Regions from separate parts of the Kineosporia sp. NBRC 101677 genome, predicted to be linked through region 4. Evidence: riboswitches for the same ligand, from Rfam matches in the RefSeq annotation. Region 4 holds a riboswitch; each other region holds the start of a gene.
What was found. Region 4 has a riboswitch for cobalamin ahead of QSK18_RS17445 (ABC transporter substrate-binding protein). Riboswitches for the same ligand answer to the same signal wherever they lie in the genome.

Region 1 (3,632 bases), on a different contig from region 4:
TCCGGCGAGTCGGAAGAACTGCAGGCGGTCAGGACGGTGCAGCCCAGGGCGAGCACTGCGAGTCTCGTGGCGGGGCGGTTCATCTGGTCCGGGTTTCCTCTCGGGGGTGGATGAGCAGGTGGGGCTGGTCGAGCTGGGGATGGGGCACCTGCACCGAGCCGACGCCGAAATGGGCGTCGACGTGGGCGGCGCTGAGAACGTCGGCGGGTGGACCGATCGCGACGATGCGGGCGGGTCTGGCGCTGATGCCTTCCGGCCGGCCGACCACCGCCAGGGTGTCGAAGAAGCGCAGCGCCAGGTCGAGGTCGTGAACGGTGGCGACCAGGGTCTGCGACTGGGTGGCGAACACCTCGAGAAGCCGGAGCTGCCAGGCGACGTCGAGCTGGTTCGTGGGCTCGTCGAGCAGCAGCACGGGGCACTGCTGGGCCAGACCGCGGGCCAGCACCGCCCGCCGCCGTTCGCCTCCGGAGAGCTGGTCGCACGGCGAACTGATCCGGTCGGCCAGGCCCACCGCGTCCAGAGCCGCCTCGACCACGGCTCTTTCGTCCTGGCCGCCGCGTGACCAGGGGCGGGTCCGGGGCACTCGCCCGAGGGCCACCAGTTCACCCACGAGCAGTTCCGCGGCCACGACTTCTTCCTGCGGCACGAAGGCCAGCCGGCGCGCCCGCTCCCGGGACGCAAGGTGACGGGCGTCCTCGAGGTGCCCTGAGGCGTCTGCAATCTGAACTTCTCCGGCGCTGGGGCGCAGCACTCCGGCCAGAACGCGCAGCAGGGTGGATTTTCCCGCGCCGTTCACCCCTACGATGCCCAGGCGTTGCCCGGCCGGAACGTCCAGGTCGATGTCGCTCAGGATCTCGCGGCCACCGAGCTGGGCCGACACGCCCTTCACGCGCAGGGCCACGGTCATCGTTCGCCGCCGAACCGGTACTGGCCCCGGCCCATCAGGAGCAGGAACAACGGGGCCCCGATCACCCCGGTGACCACGCCCAGCGGAATCTCCTGCGGGCGAACCGCCAGTCGGGCGAGAACGTCTACCCAGAGCAGGAATACACCACCACCGAGGGCTGCGACGGGCAGCAGGACCCGATGCTGAGCGCCGACCACCAGCCGGGCCGCATGCGGCACGATCAGCCCGACGAAGCCGATCCCCCCACTCACCGCCACCAGCACCCCGACCAGCACCGCCAGGCCGACGAACAGGGTGGTCCGCAGGGCGACGACGTTCACTCCCAGGGCTGCGGCCGTGTCCGAGCCGACGGCCAGGGCGTCCAGCCAGCGGTGCAGGGCGAGCATGCCCAGCGCCAGCACGGCCACGAGAAGTGCCGGGATCCAGAGCTTTTCCCAGGTGGCGCCGCCCACGCTGCCGAGCATCCAGAACATCACCGAGTCCGCGGCCCGGGGGTCGTCGCTGAGGAAGACCAGGAACGAGGCAATCGACGAGAGTCCGGACGAGAGAACGACTCCGGACAGCACCAGCCGCAACGGGGTCAGCCCGCCCTGGGTCATCGCCACCAGGTAGACCAGCAGGGCCGAGCCGATCGCCCCGAGCAGGGCGCCGCCCGAGACCGCGTAGATGCCGAACCCGGCCAGGGAACCGGTGGTGATCGCCGCGGTCGCCCCGACCGACGCGCCCGAGCTGATGCCCAGCAGGAACGGGTCGGCCAGGGGATTGCGCACCAGTGTCTGCATTCCGGCGCCGGCCACCGCAAGTCCGGCACCGACGACCACCGCCATCAGGGCACGCGGTAGCCGCAGCTCCCAGACGATGACGTCCCAGCGGCCCGGTCCGCTGCCGTCGAGACGGTCGGTGACGGCGGAGACCACTTCACCCAGCGGGATGTGCTCAGAGCCGAACGCCAGCGAGATAACGACGCTGACCAGGCACGCCACGGTCAGCGCGGCGGCCAGGGGCCAGAACTTCAGGCGGCGCCGGGCAGGGGTGGGCGACGGGTCCACGCATGACCTCTCCAGTCCCGGGCCCTGGTCGCGAGAGCCCGTCGACGAACACGTGAACCGACAGGTCTTCGGACTCGGGGTCAACCGGTGGCACGGCCTTCCCAGGGAGAGGCTCCCCAGTGGCGAGTCGTGCCGCCGTCGCCCTTACCGCTGCGCGCCAGTCCCGGAATTGCACCGGAGTTCCCTGGCATCCACCCGGATGCGATCGGTTCGTGCCGGAGGCTAGCACGCGGGACTACTGCTGCATCACCCAGGTGGGCACCGGCTCGTCGATCTCGGCGACGACCTTCCAGCCGGACCGCTCGTACAGGGCCACGTTACGGCGGGTGGCCGTCTCCAGGTAGGCGGGCAGCCCGGCCTCGGCCGCGCGCTGCAGCCCGGCCTGCATGACCGCCCGCCCCAGACCCTGGCCGGTGTGGTCGGGGTGGGTGCCGAGAACCCCGAGATACCAGTACGAGGACTCGGGGAAGGCGGCGTGCACGACCTCGTCGTAGGCGCGCAGCCGGGACGCGGCGGGCTCCGGCAGTTCCAGAGGGCTGCTGGCCGGGGGCGTGCCCGGCGGTTCCCAGATCGCCACCGAGACACCGCCCTCGACGGTCCAGATCGCCCCCATGCCGACCCTCTTGTCGAACACGTGACCGAAGAAGGCGGCGGCGCCGTGCTCGTACTCCTCCTGGTCGGGGAAGATGTGGCGCAGCACCGGATCGGACGAGAACGCGGCGACCAGGGTGCGGACGATCGGGGTCCGGTCGGCGGGAGTGGCTACAGAGATCACGGGGTCAGCTTCTCATCCCGACACTCCCGCCCCGGGCATACGGTTCAGGTGCGTTGCCGGGCCATCCACTGCCAGACGTGGGTGCCCTTGATGCTGGGATCGTTGCGGCCCACGTAGATCCACGACCAGTGGCCGGGGAACCTGTAGCCGTTCCAGACCACCTCGTCGTAGAGCGTCACCCGCGAGCGCGGGATCAGTTCGCTCGCGTGCACGGTGTTGGCCTGCGGGTCGACGGTGGCGTCGTCGAGCGAGGTGACGAGCCAGGTGGGGGTACGGATGGCCCGGAGCTCGGCGTCCGGGATGAGCGGCGGGTTACCGGCCACCACGCCGCAGATCGGCACCGAGGAGGCGAACAGGTCCGGGTAGGTGGTGGTCATCTTCAGACTCATGTAGCCGCCGTTGCTGCACCCGACCACGTGCACCCGGTCGCGATCGATCGGGTGCCGCGCCGACACGTCCTCAATCACCTTCCTGATCATCGGGGCGAACCGCGGGCCGTCCTCCATCCAGTACGAGGTGCTCTGCGGGGCAACCACATACGCGCCGCCGAAGATCTTCTGCCCCTCCCGGGTGGCGAAGCCGAGCGCACCCCGGTTCGCGCGCAGCGTGGTCTCGTTGTCGTAGTAGCCGTCCGGCAGCGAGGCGCCCTCGCCGCCGCCGTGCAGCCAGACCACCAGAGGACGCTTGCCCCGCCCGGAAGGCGTGTAGAGCCGGTACTTCAGGCCGTTGCTGATCTCGTGGTGACCGAACGCGTCCACCTCGGGGTTGACCAGCCTGCCCTGCTCGAAACGCTCGATCAGCAGGGGCTTGCCGAACCGCCGGGGCACGGGTTGGTTCTGGGTGATCGTGTATTCCAGGTTCAGTCGCACGTTCCGGCTGCGGGTCACCACGTAGCCGAGCG
Region 2 (3,632 bases), on a different contig from region 4:
GCGAACTCCAGCACGGCCCGCAGGCCTTCGCGGTCCACCTTCGAAACGTCCAGATCAGAGGACGCCAGCACCGACTCGATCACGGACGGCACCGACTCGACGGCCCAGGAAGCGTCGTCCAACCCCTGGACCAGCGCCACCGCGGTCAGTTGCGCGGCGTCCACCTCTTCCAGACCGTCCGCTTCAGCAACGCCGGTACCGACCGAGGCCTCGTCCAGGCCCAGCGCCTCGCGCAGACCGGGCAGCGACTGCGAACCGGCCCACAACTGCCGGGCCCGCAGCATCGAGGTGACCAGGTGCACCCGCACCGAACCGGTCGGCGCTTGCCCGAGAACGTGCAGCCCGTCCCGGATCTGGGCGTCCTTGACCTGGCAGAGCCAGCCGTCCAGGTGCAGGATCATGTCGTCGAACTCGGCCTCGTGCGGCCGCTCGGCCAGGCCCAGGTCGTGGTCCAGCTTGGCGGCGTGCATCAGCGTCCAGATCTGGGTCTGGATCTGCGGGGCCTTGGCCGGGTCCATCGCGGTGACCGCGGCGTACTCGTCCAGAAGCTGTTCGAGCCGGGCGATGTCGCCGTAGGAGTCGGCCCGGGCCATCGGCGGCACCAGGTGGTCGACCAGCGTGGCGTGCGCCCGGCGCTTGGCCTGGGTGCCCTCGCCCGGGTCGTTCACCAGGAACGGGTAGATCAGCGGCAGGTTGCCCAGCGCGGCGTCGGGGGAGCAGGAGGCCGACAGCGCGAGCGTCTTGCCGGGCGTCCACTCCAGGGTGCCGTGCTTGCCCAGGTGCACCAGCGCGTCGGCGCCGAAACCACCCTCGGAGACAGCCAGGTTCAGCCAGTGGTACGCCGCCAGGTAGTGGTGCGAGGGCGGCAGTTCCGGGTCGTGGTAGATGGCCACCGGGTTGTCGCCGAAGCCCCGCGGCGGCTGCAGCAGCAGCACGATGTTGCCGGAGACGATGGCGGCCAGCACGATGTCGCCGTCCGGGTCGCCGGAGGACAGCGCCCCGCCGGGCGGGTCGACGAACATCTCACCCGGCGCCGGACCCCACGACTCGACCACGGCCTCCTGCAGATCGGCAGGGAGCGTCTGGAAGAACCGGCGGTACACCGCGGCCGGGATCCGGACCGGGTTACGGGCCAGGTCCTCTTCCGACAGCCAGTCCAGGTCCTGCCCGCCGGCCTCGATCAGCCCGTGCACCAGCGCGTCGCCGTCCATCGCCTCGAGGCCGGGCAGCGCCTCGGAGCCTTCCAAAGGCCCGACATCGTAACCAGCTTCAGACAGCGCCTTCAGCAGCACCAGTGCCGAGGCCGGAGTGTCCAGCCCAACTGCGTTACCGATCCGCGCGTGCTTGGTCGGGTAGGCCGTCAGCACCAGACCGATGCGCTTCTGCGGAGCGGGCAGGTGCCGCAGCCGGGCGTGGGCCACCGCGATACCGGCCGCCCGCAGGGCGCGCTCCGGGTCGGCCACGTACTGCGTGAGGCCCTCGGAGTCGACCTCCTTGAACGAGAACGGCACCGTGATCAGCCGGCCGTCGAACTCCGGGATCGCCACCTGGTTGGCCGCGTCCAGCGGGATCAGGCCCTCGGAGTTCTCCAGCCAGCGCTCCCGCGAGGTCAGCGTGCTGATCGCCTGCAGGATCGGCACGTCCAGCGCGGCCAGCGCCCCGATGTCCCAGGTCGACTCGTCACCCCCGGCCGAGGCGTTGGCCGGCCGGTTGCCGCCCGCCGCCAGCACCGTGACCAGCAGCGCGTCGGCCGTGCCGAGCAGCTCCATCAGGTCGTCGGGGGCGGCCCGCAGCGAGGCACAGAAGATCGGCAGGGGCCGCCCACCGGCCTGCTCCACCGCCTGGCACAACGCCTCGACGAAGGCGGTGTTACCCGCAACGTGATGGGCGCGGTAGTAGAGCACCGCGATCGTTGGGCGCCCACTCTCGTCCTCAAGCAACGGACGCTCGAGCACACCCCAGACCGGCGTGCTGCGCGGCGGCTCGAAGCCGAAGCCGGTCAGCAGCAGGGTGTCGGTCAGGAACGAGTGCAGTTCGGTCAGGTTCTCCGGACCGCCCTCGGCCAGGTAGCCGTGCGCCTGGGTGGCCACCCCGACCGGCACCGTCGAGCGGCGCATCAGGTCGGCGTCGGGCAGCGCCTCGCCGGAGAGCACCACCACTGGCACGCCCTTGGCCAGCAGCGCGGCCAGGCCCTCTTCCCAGGCCCGGGTGCCGCCGAGCAGGCGCACCACGGTGACCGCGACGCCTTCGAGCAGGCCGTCCAGGTCTTCCACGGCCACCCGGTTGGGGTTGGCCAGGCGGTAGGGCACCTTGCTCGCGCGTGCGCTGAGCAGATCGGTGTCCGAGGTGGAGATGAGCAGCACAGTGGAGCGCTCGGGAGCCTCAAACGTCACGTACGTCCTCTTCCTCGCCGTCCGCGCGGCGGGTTGCTGCGGTGCGGCACAGTTTCCTGGCTCGGCGTCCGCGTGACGTCCCGGCCTTCCAGCCCTCACAGGCCGTGACCATGGAGTTCTGGAACGTCACTCAGCGCTCACAGTGGCGCGACCGCGCCGGATTCTCACCGGCTTCCTGTCCGCCACACCGCGGTTGCTTTACGGGGCCACTGTGCCAGCCCTCGGCAACCCGCCCAACCCCCGGCCGTGGAGCACCTAAGCTGACCGGGTGTTCGTCGTGCATGCGTGGTGGTCGATCTCTGCCAATGACCCCGCTGACGACGGCTCCCTGGTGCTCTGGGCCGAAGATCCACAGATTCGCACTGCCCCCGCCGAACGCACCGGCCGTCGGCCCAAGATCCGCGAGCACCCCTTCGACGTGCCCTCCGAGGAGCTCCGGCACACCATCACGGATGTCGCCGACCTGGTGGACGAAGGCTGGAAGGAGGGCACAGCCGACCTTGTGCTGCCCTCGTTCCAGCACGCTCCCGGCGGTTCGCCCGAGCTCCTGGACCTGCGTTCGGGCTGGCCCAGTGATCGTGCCGAGGGGGAGTCGGCGCGGCTGTTCCCACAGGTCCGCTGGCGGGTAAGGACGATTGCGGTGCCCGCCTGGCAGGCCCCCCAGGTGTTGCTGGGGTTAGGTAAAGAGCTTGAAGACGCCCCAACGCTCGGATCCGACGTCCGTCACCTTCTCGCTCTGCACCAGTTCGCAGAAAACCTGATCAGCCGCGGTCGCGTGCTTCCCGTCGTGCTGGAGACCCCCGACGGGCACGGAGTCGCTCGTTGGCGCCCGGTGATCACCGGGGACGACGGCGAATGGTTCCGGCATGTGGTGCACACTCTGCCCCCGTCCTGGAATGCCGAGGCCCCCGCCGACCAGAGCGCTGCGGCCGCAGTCGATGCCCTGGTCGACGTGGGAGTGCGGGGCAGGCTCGGGCCTGGCCCGGGTACGGGCGGGCTGGGGCTGCTGGGCTGGCGGCAGGCCCTGCACGGGCAGTACCCCGCGTTCCCGGCGAACCAGCGGCAGATGCGTCACCTGGTCGAGGGCCTGGACACCTGGCAGGCCGAGACGGTGCACGGCGGGCTCGTGCGGGCCGGCTTCCGCCTCTCCGAGCCCACCGACGACGACCTCGACAGCATCCTGCGCCCGGCCCGGATCGAACTGCGCCCGGCCGAGCTGGCGGCCCTGTGGCGGCTGGA
Region 3 (3,632 bases), on a different contig from region 4:
GTTTCCGCTCGTTCTTCGGCTACGACCTGGCCGACCCGCTGAACAAGCAGACGCTGTACTACATCTGCGCCGGGGTGCTGCTGGCCATGGTCGCCGCGGTGCGGTTGCTGATGAACTCCCGCTACGGCGAACTGCTGGTGGCGGTGCGCGACCAGGAGAACCGGGTGCGTTTCCTGGGCTACGACCCGGCCCTGGTCAAGGCCGGGGCCTACGCCCTGGCCGCCGGTTTCGCAGCCGTCGGCGGCGCGCTGTTCACTCCCGTGGTGGGCATCATCTCCCCCGCCGACGTGGGCGTGGTGCCCTCCATCTCACTGCTGATCGGTGTGGCCATCGGTGGGCGCGCCACCCTGCTGGGCCCGGTGCTCGGCTCGATCGCCGTCTCCTGGGCCGAGACCAGCCTGTCCGAGCGCTTCCCGTCGATCTGGACGTACTTCCTGGGCGCCCTCTTCATCGTCGTGGTCGCCTTCCTGCCCAACGGCCTGGCCTCACTGTCCCTGCCAAAACGCCGCAAGGAGCAGACCGGTTCCTTGATTCCTGCTACGGAAGTGCCGGTAGGTGAGCGATGAGCGAAAACCCGCCTGAGACGTCCGAAAGCGTGCACGTCGATGTCGAAGCCCTCGACAACGTCCTGGCCGCACCGGCAGAAGACTTCAAGCGCGACTACCTCGAGATCCGCGGCCTGCGGGTGGTGTTCGACGGATTCGTCGCCGTGGACGGGGTCGACCTCACCGTCACCAGCGGCGACCTGCGCTTCCTGATCGGCCCGAACGGCGCGGGCAAGACCACGATGGTGGACGCCGTCACCGGGCTTGCGCCGGCAACCGGCTCGGTCCGCTTCGGTGGGGTCGAGCTGCTGGGCAAGAGCTCGCACCGGATCGCCCGGGCCGGGGTGGGGCGCACGTTCCAGACCGCCAGCGTGTTCGAGGAGCTCACCGTTCTGCAGAACCTGGACATCGCCGCCGGATCCGGGCGCGGCCTGAAAACACTGCTGCGTAAGCGTTCAGCGGTGCCGGCCGAGGTCGAGGCCGCCTTGGAGACGATCGGCCTGACCCGGGTGGCCCAGGTGCCGGCCGGGGTGCTGGCACACGGGCAGAAGCAGTGGCTGGAGATCGGCATGCTGCTGGTGCAGAACGCGCACGTGCTGCTGCTGGACGAGCCGGTGGCCGGGATGAGCCAGGCCGAGCGGGAAGAGACCGGCCTGCTGCTGCAGCGCATCGGTCAGCAGCGCACGGTGATCGTGGTGGAGCACGACATGGAGTTCATGCGCACCTACGCCTCGTCGGTGACGGTCATGCATCAGGGCAAGGTGCTCGCCGAGGGTTCGGTGGGCGAGGTGACCGCCGACGAGCGGGTGATCGAGGTCTACCTCGGAAGCCGCTCGCACGGGCGGGGTTCTGCAGGTTCGATGGCCGAGGAGGCGAGATAGTGCTCGAGATCGATGGGCTGAAGGTCGGTTACGGGCGGACCGACGTCGTGCACGGGGTGAGCCTGACCGTGGGGGCCGGCGAGATCGTGGCCGTCATGGGCCACAACGGTGCCGGCAAGACCACCCTGCTGAGGGCGGCGGTGGGCCTGCTGCCGGTCTCGGCCGGCTCCATCCGGCTCAACGGTGAAGACGTCACCCGGGCCAGGCCGCACCGCCGGGTCCGGCTCGGCCTGGCCTACGTGCCCCAGGGGCAGCAGTCGTTCGGCCAGCTCAGCGCCCGGGAGAACCTGCAGCTGGTGGCCGACGGCCAGGGCGCGGCCGGCGTCTCGCGGATGAACGAGGCGCTCGACCTGTTCCCGGCGCTGCGCGGTCTGCTCACCCGCCGGGCCGGGCTGCTCTCGGGCGGGCAGCGCCAGCAGCTGGCAATCGCCCGGGCCCTGATCGTCGGGCCGAAGATCATGCTGCTGGACGAACCCACCGAAGGCATCCAGCCCTCGGTGGTCGGGGAGATCGAGGACGCGATCGTGCAGCTGGCCGCCTCCGGGCTCTCGGTGCTGCTGGTCGAGCAGCACATCGGCTTCGCCCTGGAGGCCAGCGCCCGCTACTACGTGCTGGAGTCGGGGCGGGTGAGCGCCGAGGGCGCCGGCGGAGCAGCCAACGAGTCCGGCGTGCGGGCGGCCATGGCACTGGGCTGACCGCGGCACCGCACATCGGGCTCCCGGTCTGCTCAGGCGGACCGGGGGCCCGTTGTGCTGCGCCCCGATCCCGGGCAGGCATTCTGCTCAGGCCCCGAGCCATGGCATGATGCCCGAGCCAGTCACAACTACACATTCACCGCGACGGCAGTGAAGGAAGCCGGTGTGAATCCGGCGCGGTCCCGCCACTGTCACCGGGAAGCAGACCCCCATGCCGTGCCACGGCCCTCCATCGGGCCGGAAGGCCGGGGCGAGCGTCGATCCGGGAAGCCAGGAGACTTCGGCCGTCGCATCCGATCCAGGGCGAGGACCCGAGGAGATCCGATGAGACACGTCTGCCAGGGCGAGGTGCTGCATGCACATCGCTGAGGGGTACCTGCCCCCGCTCCACGCCGCCGCCTGGACGGTGGCCGCCGCCCCGTTCGTCGTGCACGGCGCCCGCTGTGTGGTCCGCGAGGTGCGCGAACGCCCGGAGTCGCGCCTGCTGCTGGGTGCGGCCGGGGCCTTCACTTTCGTCCTGTCCGCCATCAAACTCCCCTCCGTGACAGGCAGTTCCAGTCACCCCACCGGGACCGGTCTGGGGGCGGTGCTGTTCCGGCCACCGGTGATGGCCGTGCTGGGCGCCATCGTGCTGTTGTTCCAGGCTCTGCTGCTGGCTCACGGCGGATTAACGACGCTCGGGGCCAACGCGTTCTCGATGGCGATCGTTGGTCCGTGGGTCGGGTACGGGGCCTACCGGGCCTGCTCGACGCTGGGACTTTCCTTCTCCGTCGGCGTTTTCGCCGCGCTGTCGCTGTCGGACCTGTCCACCTACGTGGTCACCTCGATCCAGCTCGGTCTGGCCCACCCCGACCCCTCCGGCGGTGTTCTCGGCTCGATCGGCGAGTTCCTGGGCATCTTCGCGCTCACCCAGATCCCGCTGGCGATCGCCGAAGGACTGCTGGGCGTGCTGGTGTTCCGCCTGCTGGCCCGGATCGCCCCGGACGAACTGAGCTCGCTCGGCCTGCAGCGCGCCCTGCCGGAATCCACCGTCGCCGCCGAGGAGCGTGCCTGATGGCCACCCGCACCCCGCGCCGCTGGGCCGTCGACGTGGCCCTGCTGCTGCTCGTCTTCGCGATCTTCGCCATCCCACTGGCCCTCCGGCTGAACACCGAGGGGCAGCCCGAGGGCGAGTCGTACGCCGGCAGCGACTCCTCGGCCACCACCAAGGTCGAGGAGATCAACCCGGACTACGACGTCTGGTTCAACCCGCTGTTCGAGCCCTCCTCCGGGGAGATCGAGTCCGGCCTGTTCGCCCTGCAGGCGGCGGTCGGCGCGGGCACTCTCGGGTTCATCATCGGCCGGCTTTCCGGCAACCGCCGCAGGGCCGAGGTCTCCTCCGAATCGTGAGTGCTCCGGCCATCGACACCGCTGCCTGGGCCAGCCCCTGGCGGCAGTACTCCCCCGGCGACAAGGTGCTGCTCAGCCTGGGACTGGTGATCAGCGCCCTGGTGCTGCCGCCCTGGCCCGCC
Region 4 (3,632 bases):
CTGCGGAGAAGTTCTCCCGTTCCCGCCGTGAGATCCCCGAAGCCACCATCTGGGTCGACGCCGACGCCACACCGTTCCTGGCCGCTCGCAGCGCCCTGAACAGCTCCGCCCACAACGCCGCCGGCAGCAGCCAGCGGTCAGGCGGGGCGCCGGCCCACTGGGCGTCCCCGGCCCAGCCGGTCAGCCTCGTCGCCCTGCTGGCCCGGTTCGTGGTGGCCGGCCTGCGCCGCTTCCCCGAGCTCAACGCCACCGTCGAGGACGGCGAGATCCACCGTCATCACGCCGTCCACCTGGGCTTCGCCGCCCAGACCGACCGGGGGCTGGTGGTGCCGGTCGTGCGTCACGCCGACCGGCTCACCACTCGGGAGCTGGCCGCCGCCCTGCAGCAGAAGACCGCGGCCGCCCGCGACGGCCGGATCACTCCGGCCGATCTGACCGGCGGCACGTTCACGGTCAACAACTACGGGGTGTTCGGCACCGACGGGGCCGCGGCGATCATCAACCATCCCGAGGCCGCCATCCTGGGCATCGGGCGCATCGTCGACCGGCCGTGGGTGCTCGAGGGGCAACTGGCCGTGCGGAAGGTCACCCAGCTGACGCTGAGCTTCGACCACCGGGTCTGCGACGGGGCCACCGCGGGTGGGCTGCTGCGGTTCGTCGCCGACTGCGTGGAGAACCCGGTCACCGCCCTCGGCGACCTCTGAACCCCGGCCCGGCCCTCGGCCGTCGCAGCCCGCCCACCCCCGACGGAGGCGAAACCTGATGAGATGAACAGGCATTCATGCATTTCGGCCCGCCTTGCCGCCACCGCCACCGGTGATCTAGGTTGACGAGGCCGTGGTGCTCGGGAATTCCGGTGCAGGACCGGAGCGGCCCTCGCCACTGTGATCGGGAAGGTGCCGGTTCGCGTAGTCCGAATCGGGCGCCACTGGGCCCGGCACGACGCCCCGACGAGCTCGTCGAGGTGGCGCGCAGGCCTGGGAAGGTGCACCGGCAGCGTTCGACCCGAGAGCCAGGAGACCGGCCACGGCACTGTTTCGCAACCACGAGGTGCTGGAGGCGGTCCGTTCCATGGACCCTGCACGTTCTGCCAAGACGATCACGACGCTGATCGGGGCGACAATCGTCCTTTCACTGGCCGCCTGCGGCGGTGGCTCCGACGACCAGGCCGCAAGCGGCTCGGGAGAACGCAAGACGCTGCGCTACGCGTACGCCTTCACTCCGGTCGCCGCGCTCAGCCCCTACAGCGACGACGCGGTGACCAGCTACGGCGTGGGCGCCACGGAGACGCTGGTCAAGCTCGACGCCTCCGGTGCGCCGGCCGCCTCACTGGCCACCGGCTGGGAGCAGACCGACCCCGCCACCTGGGAACTCACCCTGCGGGACGGAGTGAAGTTCCAGGACGGAACCGCGATGAACGCCGAGGCCGTCGCTGCGTCCCTGACCAACGCCGCCGAGGCCGAGCCCGCCCCCCGCGCCCTGTCCGGCACCGAGCTGACCGTGAGCGCCGTCGGCGAGAACGCGGTGAGGATCGTCACCAAGACCCCCGACCCGGTGCTCGTCCAGCGCCTCACCTCCCCCGAGCTGGCCATCCTGGCCGAGAAGGCCTACGCCGACCCGGCCTCGCCCTCGGTGGTCGGCACGGGCACCGGCCCGTACACGATGACCGCCCTGAACGGCACCACCTCGGCCGACCTGAGCGCGAACCCGGCCTACTGGGGCGGCGAGCCGGCGCTGGCCGGGATCGAACTGAGCTTCGTGGCCGACGGCGACCAACGGGCCTCGGCGCTGCGGGCCGGGCAGACCGACCTGGCCCAGGCCCTGCCCGCCGACCAGCTCGAGCCGGTCGGGGCCGAGAACGTGCTGGCCGTGCCGCTGCCCCGCACCGTCTCGGTGCACCTGATCCAGAGCTCCCCGGTGTTCTCCGACCCCGGCAAGCGCGAACTGGCCCGCGAGGCGATCGAGGGCCTCGACCTGGCCGGCACCATCTACGCCGGGGCCGCCGACCCGGCCCAGGGCCTGTTCTCCACGGTTTCCACCTGGGCGCAGAACCGCCCGGCCCCCACCTACCCGCAGGCCGAGCCGTGGGGCGCGAGCCAGACCCCGAAGCAGATCACCCTGGCCACCTTCGCCGACCGGCCGGAGCTGGCCGAGATCGCCACCGTCGTGGCCGACCAGTGGCGCAAGGCCGGCTTCGACGTCAAGACGGTGGTGCAGGAGTACAACCAGATGGAGTCCGACTACCTCAAGGGCACCTACGACGCGGTGATCATGAGCCGCTCCTACGGCCAGGACACCGCCGACCCGATCAGCTACCTGCAGGCCGACTTCGGCTGTGAAGGCGGCTACAACCTCAGCCGGTACTGCGACCAGGACCTGGACCAGGATCTCGCCGAGGCCGCCGGGCAGGCCGACGTCGAGACCCGCAACCAGGCCGCCGTGGCCGCCGAGCACACGGTGCTCTCCCAGGTCGCCGTCATCCCGCTGATCCACGACCGCACCCAGTTCGGTGTCGCCGACGGCCTCACCGGCCTGGCCGCCGACCCGTGGGAGCGCGCCGTGATCACCGCCGCGACCGAGCTGGACGACTGACCGCGAACCTGGGCAGCAACCTGGGCAGTCACCTGCGTACCGGGGGCCGATTCGTCCGCGCGGCCCCCGGTACGGTCGGGGCGTTCCTGCTGCTTCTGCTCGTCGTCGCGGCACTTCCCTGGCTGCGCGGCGAAGACCCGGCCCAGACCGTGCTGCGGGTGCGCTACACCGCCCGAGGCGACGACCCGCAGGCCGTCGAGGCGCTGCGCCGGCAACTTGACCTGCCGTCCAACCCGTTCTCCGGTGTCCTGAATTGGCTGCTCAACGCCCTGCGGGGAGACTTCGGCACCAGCTGGGTCAGCAGTCAGCCCGTCGACGACCTGGTGCGCCCAGCGCTGAGCACCTCCCTGACGCTGGCCGGAACTGCCTTGGTGATCGCCGTACTGGTCGCCGGTCTTCTGCTGACCCCTGCCCTGGAACAACGACCGTCCAGAACAGCCCGGCTGCTCACAGGCCCGGTCCCGGCAGCACTCGCAGCCCTGCCGGAAGTAGTGCTCGCCGTCAGCGGGGTCCTGCTTTTCGCCGTCACCTGGAACGTGCTGCCCGTCTTCGGCTGGAACGGCCCGGCGAGCGCGGTTCTCCCGGGTCTGGCTCTGGGACTGCCCGCCGGCGGGCTGCTGGCCAGGATGCTCACGGCCACGGCAGAGCAGACCCTGTCTGACCCCTGGGTGCGCAGCTGGCGGGCGAGCGGGCTGGACCGGCGTCCCCTACGGCGGGCTGTGGTGCGGCGTCTGGTCGCGATGGGAGCGCCGCAGATCGTGGTGGTCGGCATGTCGATCGTGGGCTCGTCGGTCGCGGTGGAGAAGGTGTTCTCCATCCCCGGCGCGGGCACGCTCGCCCTCGACGCCGTCCTCGCCGAAGACCTGCCCGTCGTTCAGGCAGTGCTCGCCAGTTTCGTGATGGTCGGGCTGGCCGCTGCGGCGGTAGCTGCGGCAGTGCACCGGGCACTCGCCGTGCCCGAGGCGGAGCGCACCATCGGGGTAGCCGCCCAGTTGGGGTCAGGGAACTATGGACGTCGGCGCTGGGCAGCCGTCGCACTG

Region 1: another riboswitch for cobalamin. It lies ahead of QSK18_RS10330 (FecCD family ABC transporter permease); the one in region 4 lies ahead of QSK18_RS17445 (ABC transporter substrate-binding protein).
Region 2: another riboswitch for cobalamin. It lies ahead of cobN (cobaltochelatase subunit CobN); the one in region 4 lies ahead of QSK18_RS17445 (ABC transporter substrate-binding protein).
Region 3: another riboswitch for cobalamin. It lies ahead of QSK18_RS11510 (energy-coupling factor ABC transporter permease); the one in region 4 lies ahead of QSK18_RS17445 (ABC transporter substrate-binding protein).

Annotation. Positions count from the first base shown of each region.
Region 1 is NZ_BSTA01000003.1:162,759-166,390, forward strand. Features, by position in the region: gene QSK18_RS10320 (ABC transporter substrate-binding protein) at 1-83, opposite strand, end outside; gene QSK18_RS10325 (ABC transporter ATP-binding protein) at 80-907, opposite strand; gene QSK18_RS10330 (FecCD family ABC transporter permease) at 904-1,956, opposite strand; cobalamin riboswitch at 1,999-2,181, opposite strand; gene QSK18_RS10335 (GNAT family N-acetyltransferase) at 2,192-2,731, opposite strand; gene QSK18_RS10340 (prolyl oligopeptidase family serine peptidase) at 2,776-3,632, opposite strand, start outside.
Region 2 is NZ_BSTA01000004.1:27,158-30,789, forward strand. Features, by position in the region: gene cobN (cobaltochelatase subunit CobN) at 1-2,393, opposite strand, end outside; cobalamin riboswitch at 2,423-2,594, opposite strand; gene QSK18_RS12735 (DEAD/DEAH box helicase) at 2,662-3,632, shown strand, end outside.
Region 3 is NZ_BSTA01000003.1:574,966-578,597, forward strand. Features, by position in the region: gene urtC (urea ABC transporter permease subunit UrtC) at 1-566, shown strand, start outside; gene urtD (urea ABC transporter ATP-binding protein UrtD) at 563-1,426, shown strand; gene urtE (urea ABC transporter ATP-binding subunit UrtE) at 1,426-2,121, shown strand; cobalamin riboswitch at 2,275-2,402, shown strand; gene QSK18_RS11510 (energy-coupling factor ABC transporter permease) at 2,477-3,175, shown strand; gene QSK18_RS11515 (energy-coupling factor ABC transporter substrate-binding protein) at 3,175-3,510, shown strand; gene cbiQ (cobalt ECF transporter T component CbiQ) at 3,507-3,632, shown strand, end outside.
Region 4 is NZ_BSTA01000005.1:314,006-317,637, forward strand. Features, by position in the region: gene QSK18_RS17440 (dihydrolipoamide acetyltransferase family protein) at 1-704, shown strand, start outside; cobalamin riboswitch at 822-1,043, shown strand; gene QSK18_RS17445 (ABC transporter substrate-binding protein) at 1,072-2,592, shown strand; gene QSK18_RS17450 (ABC transporter permease subunit) at 2,547-3,632, shown strand, end outside.